Regions from separate parts of the Paraburkholderia sp. 32 genome, predicted to be linked through region 1. Evidence: riboswitches for the same ligand, from Rfam matches in the RefSeq annotation. Region 1 holds a riboswitch; the other holds the start of a gene.
What was found. A riboswitch is a leader RNA that binds a small molecule or an ion and turns the genes downstream of it on or off. The one in region 1 is predicted to bind glycine.
Positions count from the first base shown of each region.

Region 2: it holds a riboswitch for glycine, as region 1 does, so the genes downstream of both, OKW26_RS18460 (FAD-dependent oxidoreductase) here and gcvT (glycine cleavage system aminomethyltransferase GcvT) in region 1, are expected to answer to the same signal.

Region 1 is NZ_JBNDKD010000003.1:2,313,618-2,329,736, forward strand. Features, by position in the region: gene OKW26_RS33565 (oxidoreductase) at 1-1,018, shown strand, start outside; gene OKW26_RS33570 (hypothetical protein) at 1,237-1,587, shown strand; glycine riboswitch at 1,807-1,908, shown strand; glycine riboswitch at 1,930-2,091, shown strand; gene gcvT (glycine cleavage system aminomethyltransferase GcvT) at 2,172-3,287, shown strand; gene gcvH (glycine cleavage system protein GcvH) at 3,347-3,727, shown strand; gene gcvP (aminomethyl-transferring glycine dehydrogenase) at 3,796-6,732, shown strand; gene OKW26_RS33590 (alginate lyase family protein) at 6,872-8,002, shown strand; gene OKW26_RS33595 (L-serine ammonia-lyase) at 8,032-9,420, shown strand; gene OKW26_RS33600 (thiamine pyrophosphate-binding protein) at 9,659-11,401, shown strand; gene OKW26_RS33605 (branched-chain amino acid ABC transporter substrate-binding protein) at 11,499-12,647, opposite strand; gene putA (trifunctional transcriptional regulator/proline dehydrogenase/L-glutamate gamma-semialdehyde dehydrogenase) at 12,735-16,119, opposite strand, start outside.
Region 2 is NZ_JBNDKD010000002.1:670,618-686,531, forward strand. Features, by position in the region: one part of gene OKW26_RS18450 (IS3 family transposase) at 1-292, shown strand, start outside; one part of gene OKW26_RS18450 (IS3 family transposase) at 292-1,421, shown strand; partial or broken gene OKW26_RS18455 (hypothetical protein) at 1,351-1,635, opposite strand; partial or broken gene OKW26_RS18460 (FAD-dependent oxidoreductase) at 1,641-1,883, opposite strand; glycine riboswitch at 1,881-1,985, opposite strand; glycine riboswitch at 1,987-2,079, opposite strand; gene OKW26_RS18465 (glucose 1-dehydrogenase) at 2,280-3,038, opposite strand; gene OKW26_RS18470 (cytochrome P450) at 3,347-4,588, opposite strand; gene OKW26_RS18475 (porin) at 4,703-5,920, opposite strand; gene OKW26_RS18480 (AraC family transcriptional regulator) at 6,285-7,208, opposite strand; gene OKW26_RS18485 (hypothetical protein) at 7,301-7,480, opposite strand; gene OKW26_RS18490 (TetR/AcrR family transcriptional regulator) at 7,986-8,699, shown strand; gene OKW26_RS18495 (electron transfer flavoprotein subunit beta/FixA family protein) at 8,847-9,596, shown strand; gene OKW26_RS18500 (electron transfer flavoprotein subunit alpha/FixB family protein) at 9,596-10,582, shown strand; gene OKW26_RS18505 (MmgE/PrpD family protein) at 10,579-12,051, shown strand; gene OKW26_RS18510 (IS6 family transposase) at 12,108-12,839, opposite strand; gene OKW26_RS18515 (hypothetical protein) at 12,859-15,546, opposite strand; gene OKW26_RS18520 (tetratricopeptide repeat protein) at 15,831-15,914, shown strand, end outside.

The DNA.
Region 1 (16,119 bases):
CTACGGCTTCGCCGGCGCGACGTTTCACGCACCGGTGATCGAACACTGCGGACGCGCGAGGGTCGCCGCGATTGCGACCGGGCAATCCGAGCGCGCGCACGCCGACTATCCGCACGCGAAAATCGTCGCCGATCTCGACGCGCTGCTCGCGCTCGACGACATCGACTGCGTCGTGATCGCGACGCCCAACGACACCCACTTCGACCTCGCGCGCCGCACCCTCGAAGCCGGCAAGCACGTGGTCGTCGACAAGCCTGTCACGCTGAGCGCCGCCGACGCCCACACGCTTGCCAATATCGCGCTCGCGCGCGGCAAGCTGTTCGCGCCCTTTCACAACCGCCGCTGGGACGGCGATTTTCTGACCGTGCGCGATCTGCTCGCGCGCGTGGAACTGGGTCGCCTCACGCAGTACGAATCGCATTTCGACCGCTTCCGGCCGGGCGTGCGTCAGCGCTGGCGCGAAGACGTGACGCGCGGCGGCGGTCTGCTGTTCGATCTCGGTCCGCATCTGATCGACCAGGCGCTCGCCCTCTTCGGCGCGCCGAAGACCGTATCGGCGACGGTGCGCACCCATCGCGACGACGCAAGTGCACCCGACTACGTGCACATCCAGCTCGGCTACGACGAGTTCGAGGTCGTGCTGCACGCAAGCGCGTTGACCGCGTTGCCGGGACGGCGCTTTGCTATCCACGGCACGCGCGGCAGCTACGTGAAGTACGGCCTCGACACCCAGGAAGATCAGCTGAAAGCGGGCCTGCGCCCCGGCGACGCAGGCTTCGGCGCCGGCAACAGCCCCGGCATGCTGCGCGTGCTCGAAGGCGACGAGGAAGTCGAGTGCGAATTGCCGACCCGCAACGGCGAGTACGCAGGCTTCTATATTGCGTTGGCCGACGCGATCCAGAACCGCGTCGCATTTCCGATCAGCACGCGCGACGCGGTCGACGTGATGACGATCATCGACCTGGCCGCGCGCAGTTCCGAGCAGGGCGTGCGACTGCCGTTCGAGCGGATTCGCTGAGCCCCGCCGCGCTGCGCGTCGACACCGCGACACCACGAGCTGTGTACCAAAAACGGGACCGCCTTTAGCGCCGCGAAGGCTGTCGGCGCGGGCTTTCCTGACGTTCCGGAAAGGAACATAACGTTACAAATTCGCCCGCTGCAGAGTCAGCGGGCGTTCTTCGTCAGCCGTTGCTAGTGAGGTAGCAACCCAACACGACAACGACTCCGGGAGAATCCATGTCTCGAATCATCCGTGCCCTTGTTGCATGCGCGCTGCTCGGCTCCGTCGCCGCCTGCGTGGTAACGCCCCCGCCCGCGCCGCATCCGGGCCCGACTCCGCAGCAGATCGCGGACCAGCGTCTGCATCAGGTCGAGGGCCGCATCGACAATCTCGCGCACCGTATCGATAACCGCGTGAATCAGGGCTATTACCCGCCGCCGCAAGGCGCCGCGCTGCATCACCGTCTCGAGACGATCCGCCAGGAAGCGCATGACATGGCCGCCCAGCATGGCGGCGGTTTGTCCGCGGAAGAACAGCGCGTGCTGAATCAGGAACTGGACAATGCGGCTCATGCGATCGGCGAGTGAGCCAGCGAGCAAGTGGTCAAACCGAATCGGCAAACGAGCCACCAGGTGAGCCCCCACTACCGCTCATCGTGCGGTCACGGATGGCACCGGGAGAAGCAACTGAAAAGCGCGGGCACCACGGTCCGCGCTTTTCTTTTTGACGCCCCCGAACAGCCACAGCCGGCCCCACACCGCTCCCGGGCCTTTATTTGACAAGCCCCGGCCCGTCGCGTAAATTCGCCGCACGCGTCGGGAGAGCGTGCTGGCAGGCGAAAAATCGCAGGCCGCGCCGCCGAAGGGGCACACCCGCAAACTCTCAGGCAAAAGGACCGACCGCGTCGAAAAACCCGTCTTCCGGCGGCTTTTTCGCACTCTGGAGAGCGGCAGTAGCCATCCGCGTCGCACCTCGTGCACCGCAGGCAGGCTGCCCACCGAAGGGGCGCGCGTTTCACCCGTGACGGATCGAGCTCATTGAGCCAGTCGCGGCGGCGCAATCTCTCAGGTATCGAGGACAGAGGGGTCATGCAGAACCACGCTCGCAGGCACACGGCCGCGAGGCAGTGCGCCGCATGGCCTTTTTTGTTTCGCGAGATGCCCGAGGCCCCATGACCGAACTCAAACACACCCCGCTCCACGCCGCTCACCGCGCGCTCAATGCTCGCATGGTCGACTTCGGCGGCTGGGACATGCCCGTCAACTACGGCTCGCAGATCGAGGAACATCGCGCGGTGCGCACCGACGCCGGCATGTTCGACGTGTCCCACATGTGCGTGGTCGACTTCACCGGCGAGCGCGTCCGCGCGTTCTTCGAATACGCGCTCGCGAACAACGTCGCGAAGCTGCAAACACCGGGCCGCGCGCTCTACTCCTGCATGCTGAATCCGAACGGCGGCGTGATCGACGATCTGATCGTCTATTACTTCGCCGAAGACCACTTCCGCGTGGTCGTCAACGCCGGCACCGCCGACAAAGACATCGCCTGGTTCGGCCAGCTCAACGCGGGCGGCTTCGGTCTCACCATCACGCCGCGCCGCGATCTGGCGATCGTCGCCGTGCAAGGCCCGAACGCACGCGAAAAGGCCTGGCAAACCGTGCCGGCCGCGCGCGCCGCGACTGAAACGCTGAAACCGTTCAACGCCGCGCGCGTCGACGGCACGCCGTTCGGCGAGCTGACCGTCGCGCGCACCGGCTATACCGGTGAAGACGGCTTCGAGATCATCGTGCCGGCTACCCACGTCGAAGCGCTGTGGAAGGCGCTCGCGGCCCACGGCGTGCGCCCGGCCGGTCTCGGCGCGCGCGATACGCTGCGCCTCGAAGCCGGCATGAACCTGTACGGCCAGGACATGGACGACAATGTCTCGCCGCTCGACGCCGGCCTCGCATGGACCGTCGACCTGGCCTCGCCGCGCGAGTTCGTCGGCAAGAGCAGCCTCGAAGCCGACGGCTCGCGCGCCGCGTTCGTCGGCCTGATCCTGCTGAAGGAAAACGGCAAGGCCGCGGGCGTGCTGCGCGCGCATCAGAAAGTCGTCACGCCGCACGGCGACGGCGAAATCACCAGCGGCACGTTCTCGCCGACCATGCAGGAATCGATCGCCTTTGCGCGCGTGCCGAAGGGCGTGCAGCCGGGCGACACCGTGCACGTCCAGATTCGCGACAAAGCCTGTCCCGCAAGCGTGGTAAAACTGCCGTTCGTGCGCAACGGCAAGGTGCTGGCGGTCTGAGCGGCCGGCGCGCGCCCCCACATTCAAACACTACCGAACATACCGTTCAGGAGCATCCAATGAGCATCCCGGCCGAACTGAAATACACCGAATCGCACGAATGGGTCCGCACCGAAGCGGACGGCACGCTGACGGTCGGCATCACCGACCACGCGCAGGAAGCGCTCGGCGACATCGTCTTCTTCGAAGTCCAGGAACTCGGCAAGTCCGTGACCGCGGGCGACACCGTCGCCGTGATCGAATCGGTGAAGGCCGCCTCCGATATCTACGCGCCGGTCTCGGGCGAAGTCATCGAGGCGAACACGACCGTCGCGGACTCGCCCGAAACCGTCAACAGCACGCCGTACGACAGCTGGCTGTTCAAGATCAAGCCGGCCGCCGATGCGTCGCTCGACCGCCTGCTCGACGCCGAGGCCTACGCGAAGTCGATCGGCGCCTGAGTCGCCTTTTGTTTTAACCGTCAGGCGCGGCGCTCGCACAACGGCGCGCCGCGCCGCCAGGAACACCCATGAAGCTCGAACACCCGGATCGTCTGATGAACCGCACTCCTCTCTCGCTCGCCGCGCTCGAAGTGCACGACGCCTTCGCCGAACGGCATATCGGCCCGGATACGGCCGACCAGCAAGCGATGCTCGAAGCACTCGGCTTCGCGTCGCGCGCGGCATTGATCGACGCCGTCATCCCGAAGACGATCCGCCGCACCGAAACGCTGCCGCTCGGCCCCTTCGCGCAACCGAAGAGCGAAGCCGAAGCGCTCGCCGCCTTGCGCGAGCTCGCGGACAAGAACCAGGTGTTCCGCTCCTACATCGGCCAGGGCTATTACAACGCCCATACGCCGACGGTGATCCTGCGCAACGTGCTCGAAAATCCGGCGTGGTACACCGCGTACACGCCGTACCAGCCTGAAATTTCCCAAGGCCGTCTGGAAGCGCTCCTGAACTTCCAGCAGATGGTCACCGACCTGACCGGCCTCGCGATCTCGAACGCATCGCTGCTCGACGAAGCGACCGCCGCCGCCGAAGCGATGACGCTGCTGCAACGCGTCGGCAAACCGAAGTCGAACGTGTTCTTCGTTGCCGACGACGTGCTGCCGCAGACCATCGAGGTCGTGAAGACGCGCGCGACGCCGGTCGGCATCGAAGTGAAAGTCGGCCCGGCCGCTGAAGCCGCCGACGCCAACGCATTCGGCGTGCTGCTGCAATACCCGGGCGTGAACGGCGACGTGCGCGACTACCGCGCGCTGACCGAAGCGATCCACGCGGCGGGCGGCCATGTCGTCGTCGCCGCCGACCTGCTCGCGCTGACGCTGCTTACGCCGCCGGGCGAATGGGGCGCGGACGTCGCGGTCGGCAATACGCAGCGTTTCGGCGTGCCGGTCGGCTTCGGCGGCCCGCATGCCGCGTACCTCGCGGTGCGCGACGAATTCAAGCGGCAAATGCCGGGACGTCTGGTCGGCGTAACCGTCGACGCGCAAGGCAACCCCGCGCTGCGTCTCGCGCTGCAAACGCGCGAGCAACACATCCGCCGCGAGAAGGCGACCTCGAACGTGTGCACCGCGCAGGCGCTGCTCGCGATCATGGCGAGCATGTACGCGGTCTATCACGGCCCGCGTGGCCTGAAGACGATCGCACTGCGCGTCAATCGCATCGCCACGCTGCTCGCCGAAGGCGCGAAGCAGCTTGGCTATAAGCTCGTCAACGAAGCTTTCTTCGACACGCTCACGTTCGACACCGGCGCCCGCACGCAAGCGCTGCACGACGCGGCGACGGCCAGGCGCATCAACCTGCGCCACGTGAGCGCGACGCAAGTCGGCCTGTCGATCGACGAAACCACCACGCGCCACGATCTGGCCGACCTGCTCGCGGTGTTCGCTCAAGCGGCCTTCACGAGCGACGTGCCGCAAGTCGACGCGCTCGACGCCGCGCTCAACGCATCGAACTCTGCGTCGGTGCCGGCCGCGCTCGAACGCACGAGCGCGTACCTGACGCATCACGTGTTCAACCGTCATCATTCGGAAACGGAAATGCTGCGCTATCTGCGCAGCCTGTCGGACAGGGACCTCGCGCTCGATCGCTCGATGATCCCGCTCGGCTCCTGCACGATGAAGCTGAATGCGACGTCGGAAATGCTGCCGGTCACGTGGCCCGAGTTCGGCCAGATCCATCCGTTCGCACCGACCGAACAAACCGTCGGCTACCGCGAGATGATCGATCAGCTCGAAGAGATGCTGGTCGCCGCGACCGGCTATGCGGCCGTGTCGCTGCAGCCGAACGCGGGCTCGCAGGGCGAGTACGCGGGTCTTTTGATCATCCACGCCTATCACGCGTCGCGCGGCGAAGCGCATCGCGATGTCTGTCTGATTCCCGCTTCGGCGCACGGCACGAACCCGGCGTCGGCGCAAATGGCCGGCATGCAGGTCGTGGTCGTGGCATGCGACGCGCAGGGCAACGTCGATATCGAAGACCTGAAGAAGAAGGCCGCACAGCACGCCGATAAGCTCGCGGCGATCATGATCACGTACCCGTCGACGCACGGCGTGTTCGAGCAGAACGTCCGCGAAATCTGCGAGATCGTGCATGCGCACGGCGGCCAGGTGTACGTGGACGGCGCGAACATGAACGCGATGGTCGGCCTGTGCGCGCCGGGTCAGTTCGGCGGCGACGTCTCGCACCTGAACCTGCACAAGACCTTCTGCATTCCGCACGGCGGCGGCGGACCGGGCGTCGGTCCGGTCGCGGTCGGCGCGCATCTCGCGCAGTTCCTGCCGAACCAGACTTCGTCGGGCTACCAGCGCTCGGAGGATGGCATCGGCGCGGTGTCGGCCGCGCCGTACGGCTCGGCGTCGATCCTGCCGATCTCGTGGATGTACATCGCGATGATGGGCGCGAAGAACCTGAGCGCCGCGACCGAAACCGCGATCCTCAACGCGAACTACGTCGCCAACAAGCTCGCGCCGCACTATCCGGTGTTGTACTCGGGCCCCGGCGGCCTCGTCGCACACGAGTGCATTCTCGATCTGCGTCCGATCAAGGACACGAGCGGCATCACCGTCGACGACGTCGCGAAGCGCCTCGCCGACTATGGCTTCCACGCGCCGACGATGAGCTTCCCGGTACCGGGCACGCTGATGGTCGAACCGACCGAGTCGGAGTCGAAGGAAGAGCTCGACCGCTTCATCGAGGCGATGATCGCGATCCGCGAGGAAATCCGCGCGGTCGAGGAAGGCCGCGCGGAGCGCGAGGACAATCCGCTGAAGCACGCGCCGCACACGGCGGCGGTCGTGATCTCGGACGACTGGAAGCACGCGTATGCGCGCGAGACCGCCGCCTACCCGCTGAAGACGCTGATCGCGAACAAGTACTGGCCGCCGGTCGGTCGCGCGGACAACGTGTACGGCGATCGCAACCTGTTCTGCTCGTGCGTGCCGATCGCCGATTACGAGTAAGCAGCGCGAGTCGGCGAGACGTCATGCGCGGCGCTGTGAAGGTCCGTCGGCATCCGCGAGCGGTCCAGCCGCGGTCCTGTCGTTGAAAGCCGCAACCGGCTAACATCACACACCGAATCAGCCTAACGAGGAGTTTCGCATGGCGCGAAAGGTGCGATTGATGCAAAGCCGGGCCGAGGCGGCAGGCGTCCGTCCGTGGCGGCCCGCTTACGCGGTACTGTTGGCCGCAGCGGCCGCGTTGCTGCCGCTGCGCGCGGCGCAGGCCGCGATGAATTTCTGCGCGGCGCCGGCGCTGCAAACGAGCGAGCGCACCAATGCCGACCCCGGCGTCAAGGCGCTCGTCGCCAACGTGCAGGCACATCTGAACGAGCAGCCGCATGCGCTCGCCAAATTGCACACCGAGGGCACGCTGCCGCACGAGGGCATCTACGATCAGAGCGTCGAAGCGGAGAAGGATCTCGACCTGCTGCGCGACGCCGCGCTCGCGTGGCGCGCGACCAGCGACGACCGCTTCCTGAAACTCGTCGACCGTCTGCTGTACGCGTGGGTCACGACCTATCAGCCGAGCTTCAATCCGATCGACGAAACGCGTTTCGAAGGTCTGATCCTCGCGTACGACATGACCGCGAGCGCGTTGCCCGTCAAAACGCGCAACGCGGCGATGGCCTTTCTGACGAAGCTCGCGAACGGCTACATCGCGCAGATCGACGCGCAGCCGCGGCCGCTCACGGGCACGTTCCGCAACAATTGGCAAAGCCACCGCATCAAGCTGATCGCGATGGCGGCATTCACGCTCGACAACCGCAAGATGATCAACGCCGCGCAGCGGCTGTTCGTCGAGCATATCGGCGACAACATCGCCCCGGACGGCTCGACGATCGACTTCGGCGAGCGCGATGCGCTGCACTACGTGACCTACGATCTGCAACCGCTGGTGACGGCCGCGCTCGCCGCGCGCCGCCACAACCGCAACTGGCTGCAAGAAAAGGGCGCGAACGGCGCGACGCTGCTCGCCGCGCTGAATTGGCTCGTGCCGTTTGCTACCGGCGGTCAGACGCATGAGGAATTCGTGCATTCGAACGTCGCGTTCGATGCAAAACGTCGCGAGGCCGGCTTGCCCGGCTATTCGGGTCAGTGGGATCCGAAGAACGCGACGGAACTGTTTCACCTGGCGGCCCGTCTCGATGGACGCTTTACGCCAGTCGCGCTGCAGCTCGCACCGACGCCGCCCGCGTGGCTCGCCGTGTGCTTGCCGCTGCCGGCGCGCTAAACTCTTTATCTATAGGCAGGGAGCAGGACATGGCAGTCAGCGTCTTCGATCTCTTCAAAATCGGCATTGGTCCGTCGAGCTCGCACACGGTCGGGCCGATGCGCGCGGCGCTGATGTTCGTCCAGGGACTCGAGCGCGACGGGCTGCTCGCTTCCACCGCATCGGTGAAGGCGGAGCTGTACGGCTCGCTCGGCGCGACCGGCAAGGGCCACGGCACCGATCGCGGCGTCATGCTGGGCCTGATGGGCGACGCGCCCGACACCGTCGATCCCGAGACGATCGCGCAACGGCTCGAAGCAGTGCGCACGTCGCGCCAACTCGCGCTGCTCGGCACGCACGAGGTGCCCTTCGTGCAGAAAGAGCACATCGCGTTTTATCGTCAGGCGCTGCCCGAGCATCCGAACGGCCTGAAGCTGTTCGCCTTCGATGCGCAAGGGGCAACGCTGCGCGAGTCGACCTATCTGTCGGTCGGCGGCGGCTTCGTCGTGACGGCCGGCGCGCCGAACACGAAGGTATTGAGCGCCGTCGATCAGCTTCCGCATTCGTTCCGTACCGGCAACGAATTGCTCGCGCTGTGTGCGGCGAGCGGCAAGAGCATCGCGCAGCTGATGTGGGAAAACGAGCGCGTCTGGCACAGCGAGGAAGAGACGCGCGCCGGTCTGCTGAAGATCTGGGACGTGATGCAATCATGCGTCGCGCGCGGATGCGGCATCAACAATCCCGATGCCGATGGTCACTTGCCCGGACCTTTCCAGGTGAAGCGGCGCGCGCCGCAGCTGTATCGCGCGTTGACGGGCAACCCTGAGCGCGCGTTGCAGGATCCGCTGTCCATGGTCGACTGGATCAACCTGTACGCGATCGCCGTCAACGAAGAGAACGCGGCCGGCGGGCGCGTCGTCACCGCGCCGACCAATGGCGCGGCCGGCATCATTCCGGCGGTGCTGCATTACTACACGCGCTTCATGCCGGGCGCGAACGAGCAGGGCGTGATCGACTTCCTGATGACGGCCGCCGCGATCGGCATCCTGTACAAGCTGAATGCGTCGATCTCCGGTGCGGAGGTGGGCTGTCAGGGTGAAGTCGGCGTCGCATGCTCGATGGCCGCGGGCGCGCTGGCCGCCGTGATGGGCGGCACGCCGAAGCAGGTCGAGAACGCCGCGGAAATCGGCATGGAGCACAACCTCGGGCTCACCTGCGATCCGGTTGGCGGCATGGTGCAGATTCCGTGCATCGAGCGCAATGCGATGGCATCGGTGAAGGCGGTCAATGCCGCACGCATGGCGTTGCGCGGTGACGGCAGCCACTACGTGTCGCTCGATTCGGTGATCAAGACGATGCGCGAAACCGGCGCGGACATGAAGACCAAGTACAAGGAAACGTCGCGCGGCGGCCTCGCGGTAAATATCGTCGAGTGTTGAGTCGCTGAGCGCGGCATTCAATTGCGTGCGATCGCATCGGAAAAGCGCGGGCCCTGCGGCTCGCGTTTTCATTTGCGCGATCGTGTTGCGCGCACGCCGATCGAACAGTTGCGCTGCGCCATGACAACGCCCACATGCTCGGCGTAAGCTGTCGAAGCGCCCATCGGCCGCTGTTGCACGTTCCGCCGATGCGGCTCCATCCCAACGCACCCACGCACTGCCAGGAGGCTTCTTCGCAATGTCGCTGCCGAATGCTCCCGCTTCCCATTCCGCTTCCAATTCCGTTATCGCTGCCCATACCGCACGCACGACCGGCGCGCGCCTCGTCGTCGATGCGTTGCTCACACACGGCGTCGAGCGCGTGTTCTGCGTCCCCGGCGAAAGCTTTCTGGCCGTGCTCGATTCGCTGCACGACGAAACCGGGCGCATCCAGACGATCGTCTGCCGTCACGAAGCCGCGGCCGCGAACATGGCCGAAGCGCTCGGCAAGCTGACCGGCCGCCCGGGTGTCGCACTCGTCACGCGCGGGCCGGGCGCGACGCATGCGTCGATCGGCGTTCATACTGCGTTTCAGGACTCCACGCCGATGATTCTGCTGATCGGTCAGTGCGCGCGCGAACATCTCGATCGCGAGGCATTTCAGGAGATCGACTTCCGGCGCATGTTCGGTCAGATGGCGAAGTGGGTCGCGCAGATCGACGACCCGAAGCGCATCCCCGAATATCTGAGCCATGCGTTTCATACGGCCACCTCGGGGAGGCCCGGGCCGGTCGTGCTGGCGCTGCCCGAAGACGTGCTGAGCGATGCCTGCGACGCGGTACCTGGCGCACCCGCTTATCACCGCGTGGCGGCGTCGCCATCGGCCGCGCAGATCGCGAAGCTGCGCGAGTTGCTCGAAGGCGCGCAACGGCCGATGGTGATCGCCGGCGGCAGCGGCTGGACAGCGGCCGCATGCGCGGACCTGCGGCGTTTCATCGAAAACTGGCAGTTGCCGATTGGCCTCGCGTTCCGCTTCCAGGACACCTTCGACAACGAGCATCCGAACTACGCGGGCGACGTCGGTCTCGGCATCAATCCGGCGCTCGCTCAGCGCATTCGCGACGCGGACTTGCTGCTCGCGCTCGGTCCGCGCCTCGGCGAAGCGACGACCAACGGCTACACGCTGCTCGACATCCCGAAGACGAAGCAGACGCTCGTGCACGTGCATCAGGGCGCGGAAGAACTGGGCCGCGTATATGCGGCCGATCTGCCGATCGTCTCGGGCATGCCTGAGCTTGCGGCATTGCTTGCGGAACTGAAACCGTCGTCCGGCAGGCTCGCCTGGGCGGGTGCCGCTGAGGAAGCGCATCGCGCGTATCTGGATTGGCGCGAGCCGCGCCCAATTCCCGGCGACGTGCAGATGGGCGAAGTGATCCAGCAGTTACGCGCTCACTTGCCCGACGACGCGATCCTCACGAACGGCGCCGGCAATTACGCGACGTGGCTGCATCGGCATTTCTCGTATCGGCACTTTCGTTCTCAGCTCGCGCCGACGAGCGGCGCGATGGGCTACGGCGTGCCGGCGGCGCTCGCGGCAAAGTCGCTGTATCCACAGCGCGCGGTGGTCGCGCTCGCCGGCGACGGCTGCTTCATGATGGCCGCGCAGGAGCTCGCGACAGCGATGCAGTACGACCTGCGCGTGCTGTTCATCGTCGTCAACAACAGCCAATTCGGGACGATCCGCATGCATCAGGAGCGACACTATCCGCATCGCGTGCATGGCACCGACCTCACGAATCCGGACTTCGCGGCATTCGCGCGATCGTTCGGCGCGCATGGCGAAACCGTTGAACGTACCGGGGATTTTCTGCCGGCGTTGCAACGCTCGATCGAGTCGCAGCTGCCGGCCGTGATCGAAATTCGCATGCTGCAGGAAGCGAGCACGCCTGCGGCGACGCTCGAGATGATTCGTGAGCAGGGGAGGAAGATGCGCGGGCAGTGAAAATCGCCGCGTGGCCTGACAGCGTGTCGAATGCGCCGCCCATAAAAAACCCCGCCAGAGCGGGGTTTTCTATTATCGACCGTAGTCAGCAAAAAACTTACTTGCCGCCCACGCTTTGCAGCGTCGTCCACTTGCCATCGACGACCTTGTACAGCGTGATACCGCCGTTCTTCAGATCGCCGCGCGCGTCGTACGCGAGGTTGGCCGACGTCACGGCCGGCTTCGACGTCTTGGCGAGCACCGGCAGGTACCTGGCAGGATCGGTCGAGTTCGCGTTCTTCATCGCGGTGAACATCGCCATCGCGCCATCGAACGCGTACGGCGAGTACGTTTGCACGTCTTCGTTGAAGCGCGCCTTGTACTTCTCGACGTATGCCTTGCCGCCCGGCATTTCTTCGAGCGGCAGACCGGCAAGCGAAGCCACCGTGCCGTTAGCCGCATCGCCGGCGAGCTTGATGAAGGTCGGCGTGTGGACCATTTCGCCGCCCATCAGCGGCGCCTTCACGCCGAGCTGCTTCATCTGCTTGACCATCGGTGCGGCTTGCGAATCCGCGCCGCCGTAATAGATCAGATCCGGGTTCGACGACTTCAGCTTGGTCAGGATCGACTTGAAGTCGACGGCCTTGTCGTTCGTGTATTCACGATCGACGATCGTCGCGCCTGCCGCCTTCGCAGCCTTCTCGAACTGATCCGCAAGACCCTGGCCGTAAGCGGTGCGATCGTCGACGATCGCGATCTTCTTCATGCCGAGGTTCTTCACCGCGAACGCGCCAGCGACCGAGCCTTGCTGCGTGTCGGACGTCATCATGCGGAAGGTGGTCTTGAAGCCCTGCTGCGTGTATTCCGGCGCCGTCGCCATCGCGATCTGCGGAATGCCCGCGTTCGCGTAGATGCGCGAGGCCGGAATCGTCGTGCCCGAGTTGAAGTGGCCCAGCATGCCCTTGATGCCGTCATCCACGAGCTTTTGCGCGACCGTCGTGCCGGTGCGCGGGTCGGCCTGGTCGTCGGCCGAGTCGAGCACGATGCGAACCTGCTTGCCGCCGATCACCGGCTTCGTCGCGTTGAACTCTTCGACCGCGAGCGTGATGCCGTTCTGGAAGTCCTTGCCATAGTGCGCCTGTGCGCCCGTCATCGGACCGGCGAAACCGATCTTCACGTCTTCCGTCGATTGAGCGTTGGCCGTCCCCGCCAGCGACATGGCGGCAACCAGAGCTGCGCCTGCCAGCTGTTTCATTTTGTGTTGCATAGCTTCTCCTTGGTACCAGGTGTGGATGAAGCGGTGTCGGGGTCGCCGTCCCGCTTCCTTTCTATCGAATAAATCGCCGAGGTTCGCTCAACCGATCGTCATCAAATTCGCATTGCCGCCTGCCGCCGCGGTATTCACGCTGACCGAGCGCTCGGTAAGCAGACGCTCGAGCGCATAGTCCTCGTCGCCGCTCGCGAGCGCACGGGCCGCGACGCCCTGCACCGACACGATCGGCCCCGCGCGCTTCGCGACCTCCTTCACGAGCGCGAGCAGCTCATCGCTGTCGCCTTCGAACAGCACGGCGTCGAACGGCGCGTCGGCGCTCTTCTTCACGCTCGCGTGGGCCTTCAGCGACGCCGGCAATTGCGAAACCAATTGTTCACCGGCCGCGCCCTCGAACAACGCACGATTTCCCGTAGCCAGCGCCGCCGCGAACTGCACGCGCGCGCCGCTCGCCGTCGACGCGATACACAGCACCGTGCCGCGCGGGCCCAGCGTGTACGTATTGCGCTCGCCGGTCGGCCCCGACAGTACCGCGGTCGCGCCCGCCGGCACGTGCGACAGATAGCCGTCGCAACGCGCGGCAAGCTGCGGCTCGCGCTCGGCGATCAGCCAGTCGCGCAACGCGCTCAGCGCGGCCACCGGATTGTCGCCCTGTTCTGCAGCCTGCGCCGCCTGCGGTACTTCGACCACCAGCGCCTGCGCGAGCGACTTCGGCAAACCAGCCGGACGCGTTGCGAGCAGACGCTGCAGGTATAACGCACCGCCGGCCTTCGGCCCCGTACCCGACAGTCCTTCGCCACCGAACGGTTGCACCCCGACCACCGCGCCGATCACGTTGCGGTTCACGTAGATGTTGCCTACGTGTGCGCGGCTGATCACGTGCGCGATCGTTTCGTCGATGCGCGTGTGGATGCCGAGCGTCAAACCGTAACCCGTCGCGCGAATCTGTTCGAGCAGCTTGTCGAGCTGGCTGCGGCGATAGCGCACCACGTGCAGCACCGGACCGAACACTTCGCGCTTCAGCTCGTCGATGCTGTCGAGCTCGATCAGCGTCGGCGGCACGAAAGTACCCTGCGTCGCGCCCTCCGGCAGCGGCAGTTGCTCGACCTTGCGGCCCTTGTCGCGCATCGCCGCGATGTGGGCGTCGATGCCGCGCTTCGCGTCCAGGTCGATCACCGGGCCGACGTCGGTCGACAGCCGATCCGGGTTGCCGAGCGCGAGCTCGCGCATCGCGCCCGTCAGCATTTCGAGCGTGCGGTCCGCGACATCGTCCTGCAAACAAAGAACGCGCAACGCCGAACACCGTTGACCGGCGGAGTCGAAAGACGACTGCAGCACGTCGGCGACGACCTGCTCGGCGAGCGCCGACGAGTCGACGATCATCGCGTTCTGGCCGCCGGTTTCGGCGATCAGCGGAATCGGCTTGCCATCCGGATCGAGTCGGCCGGACAGCGTCTTGTTGATCAGACGCGCGACTTCGGTCGAGCCGGTGAACATCACCGCACGCGTGCGCGGATCGGCGACCAGCGCGGCTCCGACCGTCTCGCCATTGCCCGGCAGCAGTTGCACCGCGCCCGCCGGCACGCCCGCTTCGCGCAGAATTCGCACCGCTTGAGCTGCGATCAGCGGCGTCTGCTCGGCCGGTTTCGCGAGCACCGTGTTGCCGGCCGCGAGCGCGGCGGCCACCTGGCCCATGAAAATCGCCAGCGGGAAATTCCACGGGCTGATACAGACCACCGGACCGAGCGGCCGATGTGTGTCGTTCGAAAACTCGTCGCGGATCTGCGTCGAGTAGTAGCGCAGGAAGTCGATCGCTTCGCGGATTTCCGCGACCGCGTTGGCGAGCGATTTGCCCGCTTCGCGCACCACGAGGCCCATCAGCGTGTGCATCTGCGCTTCGAGCAGATCCGCGGCGCGCGCGAGGCAATCCGCGCGCGCCTCGACCGGCGTCGCCTGCCAGATCGGCGCGGCGGCCACCGCATGGCCGAGCGCGGCGCTCACGTGCTCCGCCGTCGCTTCGACGACCGTGCCGACGAGATCACGATGGTCGGCCGGGTTGCGCACGTCGCGCCCGGCGCCGACGGCGATCTGGTTGTCTTCGAGCATCGGCGCGGCGCGCCACGGATGATGCGCGCTCGCGAGCAGCGCCGACGACAGCGACGCGAGCCGATGCTCGTTCGACAGATCGAAGCCCATCGAATTGAGCCGCTCCGCGCCATACAGATTGCGCGGCAGCGGAATGCGTGCGTGCGGCGCGCCGAGCGGCACGATTCTCGACGCTTCCTCGACCGGATCGGCGACCAGCTCCTTGATCGCGACGGATTCGTCGGCGATGCGGTTCACGAACGACGTGTTCGCGCCGTTCTCGAGCAGCCGGCGCACGAGGTACGCGAGCAGCGTCTCATGCGTACCGACCGGTGCGTACACGCGGCACGGGCGGTTCAGCTTGTCGCGGCCGGTGACTTCTTCGTAGAGCTGCTCGCCCATGCCGTGCAGGCACTGGAACTCGTACTGGCCGGGGTAGTAGTTGTTGCCTGCGAGCTGATAGATCACCGACAGCGTGTGCGCGTTGTGCGTCGCGAACTGCGGATAGACGGCATCGGGCGCGCCGAGCAGTTTCTTCGCGCAGGCGAGGTACGACACGTCGGTGTAGACCTTGCGCGTGTAGACCGGATAGCCTTCGAGGCCGTCGACCTGCGCGCGCTTGATTTCCGTATCCCAGTACGCGCCCTTCACGAGCCGCACCATGACACGGTGACGGCTGCGGCGCGCCAGATCGATCAGGTAGTCGATCACGAACGGGCAGCGCTTCTGATACGCCTGCACGACGAAGCCGATGCCGTTCCAGCCTTGCAGCTCAGGATCGAAGCACAGCGCTTCGAGCAGGTCGAGCGAGAGTTCGAGGCGGTCGGCTTCTTCGGCGTCGATATTGAGGCCGATGTCGTAGCGGCGCGCGAGGATCGCGAGCGAACGCACGCGCGGCAGCAGCTCGCTCATCGTGCGTTCCTGCTGCGCGCGCGAGTAGCGCGGATGCAGTGCGGACAGCTTGATGGAGATGCCGGGGCCTTCGTAAATGCCGCGGCCGCCCGCGGCCTTGCCGATCGCGTGGATCGCCTGCTCGTACGACGCGTAGTAGCGCTGCGCGTCGGCCTCGGTGGTGGCCGCTTCGCCGAGCATGTCGTATGAATAGCGGAAACCGCGCGCCTCGTACTTGCGGCTGTTCGCGAGCGCTTCGGAAATGTTCTCGCCCGTCACGAACTGCTCGCCCATCAGGCGCATCGCCATGTCGACGCCCTTGCGGATCAGCGGCTCGCCGCCCTTGCCGATCAGGCGCGTGAGCGCCGACGACAGGCTAGTCTCGCTATTGGTCGTCACCAGCTTGCCGGTGATCATCAGGCCCCAGGTCGCCGCGTTGACGAACAGCGACGGCGCCTGGCCGACGTGCGATTTCCAGTCGCCCTTGCTGATC
Region 2 (15,914 bases), on a different contig from region 1:
GCTCGCGAGCGGACATGGACAGCGGCCGCCCGCTTCGAGGCGGTGTTGAACACGGCAGCGATGGACGAGACGGCACGCAATGCGTGGTGTCGCGGGCATGGCGTATATCCGCAGGAGCTGGCGCAGTGGCGGCAAGCGGCCACGCAGGCATTGGCCGAGCCCGAAGAGGTGCGTGCGAGTCCACAGCAGACGAAGCAGGACCAGCGACGCATAAAGGAACTGGAACGCGAACTGCGGCGCAAGGAAAAGGCACTGGCCGAGGCGGCCGCATTGCTGGTTCTTTCAAAAAAACTCGGGGCGATCTTCAACACGGACAAGGGCGAGGACGAATGATCGGCCTCGAAGATCGCCAGCTCCTGGCCCGGGAAATTGATTCGGCAAGACTGGCTGGCGCACGGTTGCGCCTGGCCTGCGAGGTGGCTGGAATCGACGTGCGTACCCTGCAGCGCTGGAAGGCCCATCAGGGGCTCGTCAGGGGCGATGCGAGGCCAGGCGCGACGCGACCGCTGCCCGCGCACACCCTGAGCCCGGAGGAACGGGCAAACGTGCTGCGCGTAGCCAATGAGCCGCGCTTTGCCGACATGCCGCCCGCGCGTATCGTGCCGATGCTGGCCGACGAAGGCGTATACATCGCCAGCGAATCGACCTTCGCCCGCGTGCTGCGAGAGCATGGGCAGATGACGCGCCGTGGCCGCGCCAGAACGCCTTCGAGCGCCCGGCCGCCAACCACACACGTCGCGACCGCACCGCGCCAGGTCTGGTGCTGGGACATGACCTATTTGCCGGCAACGGTAACAGGTCGATGGTTCCACCTGTACCTGATCCTGGACCTGTACAGCCGCAAGATTGTCGGCTGGGAGGTGCACGACAGCGACGCTGCCGAACATGCAGCGCATCTGGTGCGGCGCACGGCACTCGCTGAAGGCATTGCCGCCCTTGAGACCCGACCGGTGCTGCACGGTGACAACGGCGCAACGCTCAAGGCAACTACCGTGCTGGCGATGCTCCACTGGCTGGGTGTCAAGCCGTCGTACTCACGCCCCCGTGTCAGCGACGACAACGCCTACGCCGAGGCGCTCTTCCGAACCGCGAAGTATCGGCCGGAGTTTCCGGCCACAGGCTTCGAGGACCTGAACGCTGCTCGCATTTGGGCTGCCGGTTTCGTGCAGTGGTACAACTTCGAGCATCGTCATAGCGGCATCCGCTACGTGACGCCTGCGCAGCGCCATGCCGGCGACGATCGCGCGCTTCTCGCGGCACGTCATGCACTGTACGCGAAGGCGCGTGCATGCAATCCGACCCGCTGGTCGCGTCACACGCGTAACTGGACACCGGTGGGTGCCGTGACGCTCAATCCCGAACGTGACTCAGTCGTTGAGATGGCGTCGATCGGCGCGAATAAACAGCCTCTGGCTGCATGAGTGAGGCGTGCGAGGCTATCGTGACGACTGACTCGCGCTCCGGATTGAGGGTGACGGCGCCGATTGGTGTCCAGTCTCGCGTGCAGCGTGACCAGCGGGCCGGGTTGCGTTCCCGCGCCTGCACATACACCTCGTGACGCGCCGCGAGGATCACGTGGTCGTCGCCGTCATGGCGCTGCGCCGGGCTCACGTAGCGGATGCTGCTGTGGCGATGGCCGCGCTGTTCCAGACTTCCGCATTGCTGACGGACAGTTGCCCGCCATTGGCGAACGAGGTTTCCATCGCCGCGTAACGATGGCGCTCGAACACGGTGACGTGGTGGCCGCGCTGAGCGAAGGCGTGAGCAGTCGTGACGCCGGTAATGCCGGCGCCAATGATGGCGATTCGTGACATGACATGGTCCAGAGTAAATTGAGCATCACCGGTGTCGATTTCATTTCGAAACCGGCGTCGATGTCCCATCTGTCCATGTACCTGAGAGTTTCTTCTCCAGCGGCGCGGGCTCGTGCGGCCGTGCGCGGAAAATCCCCTTCGGTGGGCGTGCGTGACGCCGCTCGCCAGATGTCCCTGCTACGCGGTCCTTTTGCCTGAGAGTTTCCGGGGCGGTTGCTCCGTCGGCGTCGTCACACCTTCTGACGATCTCTCCGGCGCTGCATTGCAGAACGATTCGACGTTACCTGTCCAAATTGCTGGCTGCAAGTACTAGTTGAAAGTGTTTTTCGAAAGCCTTTGCGATTTGAAGAGGCGCTTCGATCTGGCAACAGGGATGTCGATCATTACCATGCGTGTCTACGACGGTGCGACCGCACTCCGACAGCATAATGTGACCTGGGACCAGGCGCTGCGCCGGCGTGGATCTCACCGGGCAGTGGCCCCACCGTCCACCGGCAACGCGACGCCAACCACGAAGGAAGCCGCGTCTGAGCACAACCAGACGACGGCTTCGGCAATCTCCTCAGGTTGAGCCATTCGTCCCAGCGGATTCGCAAGCCGTGAACGCGGGACGAGGTCATCGCCGAATCGCGCCTGCGTCAAAGCGGTTTCAACAAGACCCGGACACACCGCGTTCACTCTGATCTGTTTAGACGCAAACTCGACCGCCGCGGCCTTCGTCAACCCTATGACCCCGTGCTTGGCCGCGCCGTAGATTCCGTCACTCGGTACACCGACCAGACCTGAGCGCGAGGCATTGTTGACGATCGCACCTTTGCCGGCGGCCAACATGTGGTCGAGCTCTGCCCGCATACAGTGCCAAACGCCTTCCAGATTGACGGACATCACACGGTCCCAGTTGTCCTGAGTCGACACCCGCAAGCTGCTCGATTTGTCGGAAACACCGGCGTTGTTGAATGCACAATCCAACGCGCCATAGTGGCTCACGGTCGTCCGGACCATACGCTCCACGGAATCTGGATCTGTCACATCCACGGCGACGAAAAGCGATTGCTCGCCAAGGCTTTCGGTAATGTAATGAACAACCTCGGCGCCGCGTTGCGCATCGGCGTCCGCGACAACCACCGCGGCGCCTACTCTGGCGAACGCAATGGCCGTCGCGCGCCCAATGCCGGATGCCGCACCGGTCACGAGGGCTACCTTCCTGTCGAATAACCTGCTCATTTACCATTTCCTTCATGGGTTGAGATCACGCTGCAATGTAGAGCGGCCTTTCTCTCCGGTCGCGGGACCGGCCGACCTGTCCAGAACGTCAGGCCACCATCACCAGATCCGCGAGCAAGGCTACGAAGATACCCACGCCCTCGCGCAAATGAGTCACGGCAACAAACTTCCAGTTCATAACGACCGACTCCATCTGTCGAAGGTGGATGAGTGATCGGCGCTACACGTTTGCAGCACCGGCCACGAAGGGGGCGAAAACAGGTTCTCCGCTCGGGTTCGAGACCGGCCGGTCGTTCGAACCGGAACGCTCACCAACTCACCGGTAGTTCCCTAAGGCCGTAAACAAAAGATTGGCTCTTGAATGGCAAGGCATCGAATTCAACCGCCAATTGCAGATTGGGAAACCGTTTGAACAATGTCTCGAACACCACCTGGAGTTCAAGTCGAGCCAACGGCTGGCCCAGGCACTGGTGAATTCCAAATGAGAACGCCACATGAGACTGTCCGCCGGTCTCACGATGGATATCGAAACTCTCGGGACTCGGAAACGCAACCGGATCGTGATTCGCTGCATGCAGCAGTGCGAGAACACCCTCTCCCTTACGAATCAGTTGCCCGCCAATCGTGACGTCCTCGGTCGCAACACGGTTGGAATTCATATGCGTGATGGAATGGAACCGGAGCATTTCTTCGACTGCTCCGCGCACCAGAGAAGGATTCGCGATCAGGTCCGCCTTCTGCCGCGGATGTTGAAACAGACTGAGCAGCCCGAGTCCGATCTGGTTGGCCGTCGTCTCGTGTCCGGCCAAATACAGCAACGTCGCCATCTGAACCGCTTCTGAATGCGGCAGCTTTCCCGGGATGACCCATTCCACCGCCAATCTGCTCAGCAGATCGCTTCCATCGCCCGGGTCTTGTTCTTTCTGGCGCAACAGTTGATCGATATAGGCCGTCATCTCCTGCGCCGATCGCGTCAAAGCTTCCGGAGCAATGGAGAGATTCATCCGATCCGCGCTCCACTTCTGCAGTTTCGCGTGATCTTCATACGGCACTCCCAGCATGATCGAGATCACCAGCGACGGCAGCGGCAATGCGAGGTCCGCGATGAAATCGGCTGGCGCGCCTTTCTTCTCCATAGCATCGAGAAGCGTGTCGAGTGAACGCTGAACCAACGGCCGCAAATCCTGCATACGCTTTGCCATGAATTCCTTGGTGAGCATGCGGCGATAATGGCCATGCTCAGGCGGGTCCATGGTAATGAATGTCTGATACGACTTCGACTGAGCAGCGCGCGCCGGCGCCACGAACGGAAAACCCGCGACAAGTGGCGATGCGCTGAAATGGGGATTTGTCAGCACCTCGCGGAAATGTTCCATGTCGGTCACGATCCATGCGGCACTGCCGTCCCAAAGCTGGACTTTCGCCATCGGCCCTTTTTCCCGCAAAGCGGCGTATTGCGGCGGAGGGTTCAACGGTGCTTCCGTATCGCGCGGCCAGGGGAATGTCTGCCGGGCAAATGGGCACGTGATTTCAGCATCTTGAGTCGACATGTTTCGGCACTCTCTCTTTAAGTTGAGCAATTGGCAAAACCCGGTCTTGCTTGAGATTGGAAGCAGGCAATTTCCGCGACGCGTGCTGCCGGTCAGCAGATCCGGCGTGACGCGCTAGAAGAGATGTCTCATACCAACACGCAGAACAACCTGGCGGGAGTTGCTGGAAGGCGTGATCGTCAGATAGGACGCCACCGCGGATTGACCGGTCGAATCGGTTCCGGACGCGATCTGATAGTTCGCCATGAAGTACACGTCGGTGCGCTTCGACAGGAAGTAGTCGACGGTGGCGTTGATCAGATGGTATTTCGCGCCCTCCTTGCCATCGATGGCACCGCCGGTCAGGTAGTCGTAAGAGCCGTTGAGCCACAGGAATGGCGTAAGGCTATAGCGCACAAAGGCAGAATAGCTGTTGAACGTAGCGTTGCCGGTATAGCCACGGGGGTTCATAACCGCAAGGTTCCCCGATGCCGGGTCGTTCAGCCCGCGAAAGCTGATATTGGAATAGTTCGCTCCAACGATAACGCGGGAAAACGCGTATTGCAGAGCCGCTCCCGCAACCTGATACGCGGATGCGGAGGCGAAGCCGCCGTAGACAGGATTGACCTGCACTCCCGATATCGAACCCAGATTACTGGCAGTCGCCGAACTATTCGCATTGTTGCCCCAAAACGACCGGTTCGGATCACGCGCCCGGAGATACGCCGCGGCGACCGTGAGCCCGTTGAATCGATAAGAACCGCCCAGAGAAAAGACGCTGTTGGTTCCAAACGATCCCGCCACTCCGCCGAAACTGTAGAGTCCGCCAAACTTGAAACCGCCGTACGTGTCCGACGTAAATTTGATCGAGTTATTGACGCGATAGGTATTCCCGAAATTGTTGACGTCATTGCCATGTAACGAATACGTTCCGTTCCCTACGGCACCGGTTAGCGGTCCGATAAAGTCCACGACTGAATCGTACTGACGCCCAAGCGTAACCGTTCCGTATGGAGTAGCAATGCCGACATAAGCCTGCCGGCCGAACAGGTCACCGCCCTGCTGGAAATTCCCGGTCCCGATATCGAAACCGCTTTCCAGGACGAAGATGGCCTTATAGCCACCGCCGAGATCCTCCACGCCTCGCAGACCCCACCGGTTACCCTGCATGATGCTGCTGCTCATCGTATATTGTTGGCGGCCCGTTCTATGGCCATTCTCGATGGTCTGCGCATTGTTGACGAAGTTCAGACCAAAGTCGATCACGCCGTAAAGCGTGACGCTGCTTTGCGCGGAGGCCGCCTGGGTAAAAAGTAAAGCAGTCGACATCAGCATCAATTTCGGGCATTTCATTTCTGTCTCCAAATATAATTTAATAGATTTGTAAAGCTCTCGGATTGCGCAAGATTTTTAATTTTTATCGTCAACCCGAGGCTTTCGGACGTCTCTCGTCAATCGCTGCCATGCGTGCATGAAAGGACTCCGATAGCGTTCCCGCTTTTAACTGCACCTGCAATCTGTCAGGAATTTCGTTTTACAAAACTCAAGATTCTGAATTGGTGTAGCAGCGCGCGTAGATAAACCGCGCCGCGAGCTCGCTCCTGGTTGTGTATCAGGAGTGCTCGCGAGACCTGATGATGTGCAAAAGATAAGGCGTGTCGAAAAGAAGGGACAATACTAAAAAACGATGGATCGAGCAGATCCACCAATAGCTCGTTCAGGACACCTTCCGGCCCTCTCGGCGGAACGATGCCGGAGAACATCCGACGATCCGGCTGAACGCCGTGCTAAACGCGCTGTCGGACAGATAACCGATCGAAAGACCGATATCGTTGACGGAGCGATTGCTGTTCAGCAACGCATCCTTGGCAAGCGCAATGCGCCAATTGGAAAGATAGGTAGCGGGGGCCTGGCCCACGCATTCGGAGAAGCGGCGTGCAAACACCGCGCGTGACATGCCGACCTGCTTCGCAAGGATGTCCACCGTCCAGTGGTTCGCAACGTCGGCATGCATTTTTTGCAGCGACATGGCGATCTGCGGGTCGGCCATACCGCTTAGCCACCCGGTTCGTTGTCCTTCTATTTGCAACATCGGACGACGCAACACCTCCACCAGCATGATTTCCACCAGCCGGCCCATGACCAGTTCACGACCCGCCAACTGACAAAGCGACTCCTCGCCGATCAATTCGACGATACGGCTCAGACGTCCGGCTTCTTCATCCGAGGATCGGACGTAAAGAAGATCCGGCAGCAAACTCGCAAGGAGCGCAGTGTGCTCAGGTTCGACCTGGAAATAGCCGCCCACGAGTCTGACTTCATCGCCACCCTTGCCGTCGTTCCATCGGGCATAGTCCGTTTGCCCGGCGTCGGCGGCGAGCGCAGTCACGGCTGGGATAACATCCAATCCGCTGCCGAGGCTATAGCGAGATGACGCGTTCAACATCACGTAGTCACCTTGCTTCATTAGCAATGGAGGGCCATTGGGCGGGACAAAGCAGCAGTGTCCCGTCACGACGAGGCAGAAGACCGGCTCGTCTCGCCGAGGAACGCTCATTCCCCAACGTCCGTGCTCTTCGAGCGTGCGCCATAACACCGATTGAGGGCGCATCAGTCTGACGATATCGGTCAGCAGGTCCACTTAGGACAACCCATTAATAATTGCTGATTTTTCATTATGATCGTCTGTTAGCGCCCTACCAGCGCCCACGTGAAGCCGGCCGCGTCAGTACATCATGACCGCGCGACTTGCATTGCCACACGCACTGACATCTCGATCGACATACTGACGGCGTCCGCGAACCGCTGCAACGCATCGACTGATCCACACACGATCTGATACTCCTCGCGCCCTATCCGCCCATCGAGAACCACCTGCAAACCCGATGCTCGCGCCAATTCGATCACGTCCATGACGCTTCCTCCAATCAACTGACATACTGTTGTATGGCCATTGCGGGACGCTCGACGTGAGGTGGAAATACGCACCACGAACCGTCGCCATGCCGGAAAAAGAACACCGACAATACGTCCGATGAACGCCTGACCTCGAGGCGAACACAGCGCGTGGAGCGCATCCGTCCGGTTTTCACCCGAACGACCCGAGCCGGTGACGCCGCGGTTGGTTGAAGCCACTTCTCAACCAGCCAACGCAATGATGTGCTGCCGCTGTCCATGCAAAAACTCCGCACTGCTCGATTGCCGCGATCAGGACCTAGACTCGCGAACGAAAAGCAGATATTTAGTCCGTTGACCAAATACTAGTGGTCACCAGACCTATTATCAAGAAAGATAAAGCTGGCGTTTACCCTGTATTCACGCGAATTTCTCGTACCTTTTCGTTGGAGCACCGGCCGTGTGTTATACACTTGACCAATACCCTGACTGAACGGCTGCGGCCGCCCTGTTCGATAGCAGCGTGCAACGCACAGCCGCTCGCAGCCAGCCGGATTCCATCCCTCGAGTGTCAAAGATGAAAGACCTCTCTCTCAGCTCGGCGGAACTTGGCGGACACGATCCGCGCTCACCTGCGCGGCAGCGCGGCAATCGGTCGACACGTATCCCTGAAATTCTCGAGGCTGCGATTCGCGTGTTTGCGTCCGAGGGAAACGTGGGGTTCACCCAGCGACGCGTGGCAGCCGAAGCGCAGATTCGCCTCGGTACTCTCCAGCACTACTTCGGGAGCCGGGACGCGTTGCTGCTCGCCACCATAGAAGAAGTGGCCCGACGCTATCTGGAGCAATACCGTTCGCTCTCCAGCGATCCGGCACTATCGCCCGAAGCGCGCCTCGACGCCGTGCTGGACGACGTATTCGACGCATTGGCCGAAGCCAACAATGTCGTCAGCCCGTTTGCATTCGAATGCTGGTGTCTCGCGGAGCATCAACCCGCTGTGCGTGAATTGATGGTCAAGGTAAGCAAGGAGTTTCAGGCCTTGTTCAGCGGACTGGTCGCGCAGATCAATAAGGTCTTGCCTGCCGACGAATGCCGTCTGCGGGGCGCCTTGCTCTATTCGCACTGGCAAGGCTTGATCGTCTTTTTGCGGCGCTCCGGTCCCGGCGGCGTCGACGATGCGGCATTCCGAACGGCAACCAAAGTCGTATGGAAAGCAATGAGCGTCGCTCCGCAATAAGCTCCCTCCTGCCAGACCTCGCAGTTCCTTCGATACGTTTATTCGATCATTTGAACATTTAAAGCTATTGGCGCGCCTCGAAAAAAAGTGGTCAACTTCGGCTAGATCCCAGGTTGAAAACGGAGTAATAGAGATGAGGCTGAAGGCATGAAAGTTCTGGTCGCTATCAAGCGGGTGGTCGACTATAACGTCAAGGTTCGCGTCAAGGCGGACAAGAGCGGCGTAGACCTCGCGAACGTCAAGATGTCGATGAACCCCTTCTGCGAGATCGCGGTAGAAGAGGCCGTACGACTCAAGGAAAAAGGAATCGCCACCGAAGTTGTCGTGGTCTGCGTGGGCCCGAGCGAAGCGCAGGAGCAATTACGCACGGCACTCGCACTTGGCGCCGATCGCGCCATTCTGATTGAAAGCGATGAGGCGCTGGGTTCACTTGCGGTCGCGAAGCTTCTCAAGGCCCTGGTCGACAAGGAACAGCCACGCATCACACTGCTTGGAAAGCAGGCTATCGACAGCGACAACAACCAGACCGGCCAGATGCTGGCCGCACTCACCGGCTACGCGCAGGGCACGTTCGCATCGCAAGTCGAGATTGTGGGCGAAAAGATCCAGGTCACTCGTGAGATCGACGGCGGACTGCAGACGGTTGCGCTCAATCTCCCGGCCATCGTCACCGCCGATCTGCGGCTGAATGAACCTCGCTACACGACCTTACCCAGCATCATGAAGGCTAAAAAGAAGCCACTCGACGTGCGCAGCGCAAGCTCGCTTGGCGTATCCACCGCGTCGAGCGTGAAGACGCTCAAAGTGGAAGCACCGGCCGTGCGCAGCGCTGGCGTCACAGTCGCCTCCGTCACCGCGCTGGTCGAAAAGCTCAAACACGAAGCGAGGGTGATCTGATGGCCATTCTCGTGATTGCCGAACACAACCACGGCATTCTGGCCACCGCCACCCTGAGCGCAGTTTCCGCCGCGCAAAGGATCGGCGGCGATATCGCGATGCTGGTGGCGGGTCGGAACGTCGCAGCGCTTGCGCAGACCGCGGCGAAAATCGAAGGCGTATCCAAAATACTAGCCGCCGATGAGGACGCCTACGCGCATCAATTGCCGGAGAACATCGCGCCTTTGATTGCGGGAATCGCATCCGCGTACACCCATGTGCTCGCGGCCGCCACAACGCATGGCAAGAACGTCTTGCCACGCGTTGCAGCGTTGCTCGATACCGATCAGATCTCCGAGATCATCGAGGTGATCAGTGCGGACACGTTCAGGCGTCCCATCTACGCCGGCAATGCGATCGCGACGGTTCAGTCCTCTGCCGCAATCAAACTGATTACCGTTCGCGGCACGGCTTTCGACGCATCGGACACCACCCAGGAACCTGCCCCTGTCGAGCAACTTTCGGGTCCGGGAGACTCGGGCCTGTCGGCCCTGGTCGACGAACAACTGGCTGCCAGCGATCGTCCTGATCTGACCGCCGCGAAGATCGTCGTGTCCGGCGGTCGCGGTATGCAAAGTGGCGAGAACTTCGGTTTGCTCTACCCGCTCGCGGACACACTAGGCGCGGCGGTCGGTGCATCGCGAGCGGCGGTCGACGCGGGCTTCGCACCCAACGATATGCAAGTCGGCCAAACCGGAAAGATCGTCGCACCGCAGCTTTATATTGCCGTCGGCATTTCAGGGGCCATTCAGCATCTGGCGGGCATGAAAGACTCCCGGATCATTGTTGCAATCAATAAAGACGCGGACGCCCCGATCTTTCAGGTGGCGGACTATGGTCTTGTTGCAGACCTCTTTGAGGTCCTGCCCGAACTGAACAGCGCCATCCAGACGAAAAACCGTTGTTCCAGCACACAACTACCTGATACAGCAAGGAGCGAGACATGACGAGCCTCACCCAGGGACTTGCCGACTTCGTGGTAAAGACGCGTTTTGACGATCTGCCACAGCCCGTCGTCGCCGAGAGCAAGCGCCTTCTTCTCGACACGTTGGGCTGTGCGCTCGGAGCGATTGGCACCGGTAGCGGACGGATCGCTCTCGAATATGTCGATACTCTCGGGGGCAATCAGGATGCAACCGTACTCGGCAGAACACAGCGCAGTTCGGTCACCGCCGCCGCCTACGCCAATGCACGGCTGGCCAATGTACTGGATGCGGACGATACCTTTCCGACCTCGACGCATTTTGGAAATGCCACGGTCTTTTCCGCATTGGCGCTCGCCGAACTGTATAGACGCAGTGGACGCGAGTTGCTGACAGCCATCACGGTCGGCTTCGATGTCGGCGCACGGATCGGCAGCTGGATGGGCGCCCCGATGCAGATCGAGAACGGCAAGGTGATCGGCTGGAACGAACTGGGCGGTCCGGCCGCGACCATCACGTGGTCCGCGATCGGTGCGTCGACGAGCATTGCCGGCCTGAATGACAACGAGGCCAATCACGCGTTTGGCATCGGAGGAAGCAACTCCCCTCAGCCGACGCTGCGAAAATGGGCAGAATCCGTCGAGCAACCCATGTACAAGTATGCCGACGCCGGCTGGTGTGCCGAGACCGGTGTGTCCGCGGCATTGCTCGCGCGATTGGGCAGCACGGGCTTCAAGGACATCCTCGACGGACCCAACGCCTTCTGGAAGTTCTACGGCTCTCCGACGCACGACGACGAAGCGCTGATGGTTGGCCTCGGCAGCGACTGGCAGATTCTGAACACCACCTACAAGCCCTGGCCATGCTGTCGCTGGATTCATCATCCGCTCACCGCGTTCACCCAGTTGCGCGCGCGGCACGAACTCAGGCCAGACGAAATCGAACGGGTCGTCGTGCGGGCCAATCCTTTTGCGCTGACCTCCATCTTCCGCGAGCAGCAGCCGCGCGATCCTCTTAGCGCGGAATTCAGCCACGCTCATGCAGTCGCCGCGGTCGCGTACGACGTGCCGGCCGGTCCCCGCTGGTATGACGAAAAAACGATGAGCGACGAGCACATTACCGCTTTCCGCAAGCGCGTCGAAGTCGTGCCGGAGCCGACATCGTCGAACATTGGGGAATGGATGACGGGTGGCCAATGGCGAGGCGTGCCTGGTGGCGTGGACATTCATGCGCGCGGGCAGATTTTCAGCGCCACGGCCGATCACTCTGTGGGCGATCCGTGGACGGCGGCAACGCTGTTCTCCGATGAACAGATCCACGGCAAGTTCAACGTGATGATCGGACTGGACGAGCACGGCAACGGAGCACCGGCGCTCGCCAAGGCGGCGAAGGAAATCATCGAAGTCATCATGACGCTCGATGAAGGTCCGGTCAGCCGGCTAACGGACAGCTTGACGACTCTCGCCCAGTCGCTGTCCGACGGGGCCCGCTAGGGTTCTGTCGCGCTAACGATTACAGCTTGAGCAAAGCGTGATATCGGTAGTACTACTCACGCTACCAACGAGTAGAATTGTTCGGCTGCAGTCGGGGCGACGCCATCGTCACACATCTGCCCCTTGCGGATCATGTGTGCGATTTCTATGCCAGACAGGATGATGCGCGCACAGCGGAAATCCTTGAACCCCAGCATCGGTTTGATGATGCGTTTGATGGCACGGTGATCCTGCTCGACGACGTTGTTCAGGTATTTGTTTTGACGGACCTTGATCGGTGTTAAACGCTCGGCATTGAGCGCTTCAAGCGCAGCCAGATTCGCGCCACTCCTGTCCACGGTGATTGTCTCGGGCTCGCCGTTCTGTTCAATCGCCTTCTCGAAGTAGCGGCGCGCCGCGGCCTTGTCCCGATGGGCGCGCAGCAGGAAATCCACCGTATTACCTGTCTTGTCGACGGCACGGTACAAGTATTTCCATTGGCCTTTGACCTTGACGTAGGTCTCATCGACCCGCCAGCTCTTGCCCACAGGCCGTTTGCGTTTGCGGAATGCTTTTTCAAGCACCGGCAGCAGCTTAATAACCCACCGGTGCACGCTCGAATGATCCACCTCGATACCCCGCTCGGCCATCATTTCCTCGAGGTTACGTAGGCTCAGTGAGTACGCCACGTACCACCGCACGCACAGCAGGATCACGTCCAACGGGTAGTGCAGCCGCTTCAGTACCTTGCCAATGCCAGCGGGCAGCGTCTTGCGCGGCGTTTGCGTCTTTGCCATGATGCTTATCATGCGTTGCGGTCCACGGATTTTACTTGACCGCGTTAATGCGACAAAACCCATAGAAGTAGCTCAGGTGAGCGTCTGCGTCGCTGCTACCGGGAACCAGCTGCGCAAACATGCCCTGACTGCGCAACGAGGCGTCCGTTGCCGTGGCATAACGAACCGTCTCAACACGCTCCCCTGCGCCGTTGTACCGGTATTCGGTCAGGAAACCTTCCGGGTCAAGTTCCCCGCGCAACAAACCATCCTGATCGTAGAAGTAGCGCGTGACGCGATCGTTGGCCGGATCGGCATCTGGTAAGACCTGTGTCGGCGCCACGCTGGTGTCGACCCGGTTCGCAAAGACCGTCTTCACCACGGGACGTCCGCTGCCGTCGTACTGAACCTGGGTGACGGTTCCGTCCGCGTCAACGGTATGGTCGATGAAGTTGTTGAGATAAAAAGCCCATACCGTCCGGTCGTCCACCGATGCAGGCGGGCGCAGCTTCGAGGAGTCGAGCGTCAGCAACGCCCCCGATTTCAGCCTTTCGGCGGGTGTCCCGTCGGCGTTGGTCAACGAGGCGAGTTGCGCGGCCGTAAGCCTGGTTGCATAGGTGAGCGTGCGCAGCGGCCTCGCGAATGTGGTGTCGTAGACATACTCCGTCAATGTTCCATCAGGGGCGATCTGTGCGACACACTGGCCACGCCCGTTGTACAGGTAGTGCGTATTCAGTCCATTGGCATCGGTCGTCATCTGCAACCGGCCGTTGGTGTCGTAGTAGTTCCTGATCTGCGACTGCACTTTGCCCTGCACCGAATCGACCACGGCGACCAGTTCCCCCGCGGCGTTATACGTAGAGGTACGCGTCAGCCCGTTGCTGAAGGTGACTGAAACCGTGTGGTGCGCATCGTCGTACTGATACAGCGTCGTGACGCCGTCGAACTGAATCGCGCAGAGGAAGCGGCCGAGCCCGTCGTACGTGAAAGATTCAGCCTTCTCGTTGCCCGGACTGCCCGAAAAACGCTGTAGGAGACGACCGGCAGCATCATAGACGTACCGTGTCTGGATGATTGCTCCCGTCACATCGCCTGTGCCGTCGGCCAGCAGCTTCTCATAGCGCGTGACCGTCGCGAGGTTCCCACGGTAGTCATACGTCGAATCGATACGGATCGCCTCGCTGGGATTCACAAGGCCCGCCGCCCATGCATTCAACGTCGCCTCCGACACTGCATCGGTGTTGCTCAAGGCGCTGACGTCGAATGCCGCCGATGTGTACTGGATCTCGCTGACCTTCTGGCCCGCCGCGTTGTACCTGAACTCCGTGACGCGGCCCGCCGCACTCACCACGTATCGCAGATGCCCGGCTGCGTCATAGACATAGCGCGTCGTCAGGTACTGGTTCGCGTAACCATTAGCAAAATTGCTGGTCTTGTCAAAGACCGTCTCGGTCAACAGTTCATTGTTCGACCCGTACGTACGGGTAACGTCGGCTGAGCTGTCCGATTGGCTGATCAGATTGCCCGCGGCATCGTAAATAAAGTAGATCGGTTTGCCCTTACCATCATTCAGAATCCGCAGGTCGCTGTCGCCGTTGACGGTATACGTAAAGTTCAGGTTTACCCACTGTCCGTCCAGAGACGAAGTCGACCGGATGCTGATCAACCTGCCGGCATCGTCATACGTCAAGACCTTCCTGTAGCCAAGCGGATCGGTCACCGTCGTCTGCCTGTTCGCGGTGTCATAGCTAAGCGTGGTGATCCGAAACACCCCGTCGTCGGCCTTTTCGGCAATCGTCGCCACCCGGTACTCGCCGTTCACCTGAAGATAGGTGAACATCACCTGGGATCCATCCGACTGGGTGATCGAGGCGATCCGGTTGCTCGTGCCGTCGTACGTATAGGTCGTCGTATAGACGTGAGCGTCGGCGATGCTGTTGTCTTCCGGACTCAGGTCGACTGTCACCCGCGACAGTCGACCCTGTGTGTCGTACGCGTAACGGATCGTGGTCGACGTGACCAGACTGTTACCCATCCCCCGGTAGACCGAGCGCAGATCCGTCAGTTGACCGGCTGCGTTGTAGTCGAGATAGGTGACGTCGCCCCCTGCAGTCGTTACCTGCGCGAGCTGCCCTGCGGCGTTGTAGGCGTAGCCGACCGTATTGCCGTCCCTGTCGCGGGTTGACACGAGCCTGCCGCCTCGCGTGGCATCGTAAAGCTCGCTCAGCCCGTTGTTTCCGTCGTTCCACTGCCAGTTGCGGGTCGCCTCATCAAAGGACAGCGTCGCGTACGCCCCTGTGCCAGTAGCATCGGCATAGCCGGGCTCAAAGTCGCCTTGGGCAACGCTGGCGCCAAGCCACGCGGTCGACACATACAACTGGCGCGACGCATCGTACTCGTACACCGTACTCGAACCATCCCAGTCTGTCAGGGTTACCGTACTGCCTATGCTATTCAGCGTCCCAGTGAGGCCATCCACCGTGCGCGATCCGCCTGGGCGCCAGTTGTCTCCAGCAAACTGTCCGAGGCTGTTATAGGCGCGGTAGATCGAACTGTTCACCCCCTGGCCGAGCAGCAACTGGTCACGATCCTGAATCACCAGATTGCCGTTCGCCGCGTTCACATAGAGCTGCTCTCCGGTCTGCCCGAATGCCGCATTGCCGACCTGGCCATGGGCTCCAAGCCCCAATGCCGACGACGACTGCAAACCCAAACCATTGCCCGTGACGATCGCTACCATCTATGCCCCGTACCTGTTCGTTAAGCCTTGCGCGATTGGTTTCCCGAACCGCTTCCGAACAAGTTGTCCGAAGATTTTCAGAACTGTTTAGCGAAAATCTCAGGCCCTCAGGATCTCGTGCCTCCTTGCGTGCGATGAAGCATAAATTGTGGCGGCGATTGCCGGCCTGATCTCGCAATAAGGATCCCGCAGCAATTCCAGACTGCTATGCTAGAAAAGGGCTACTCACTTCCGATCCCTCACTTTCGGCTTTGTCCACCGACGCAGCGAACACCCGACGCCAAATGAACTCCACTTCCGAACACGCCGTTGCTTTGGCATCTGCCCGACTGACCCGGCTGCTTGCGTTCCTTGAGTCCGACCCCAAC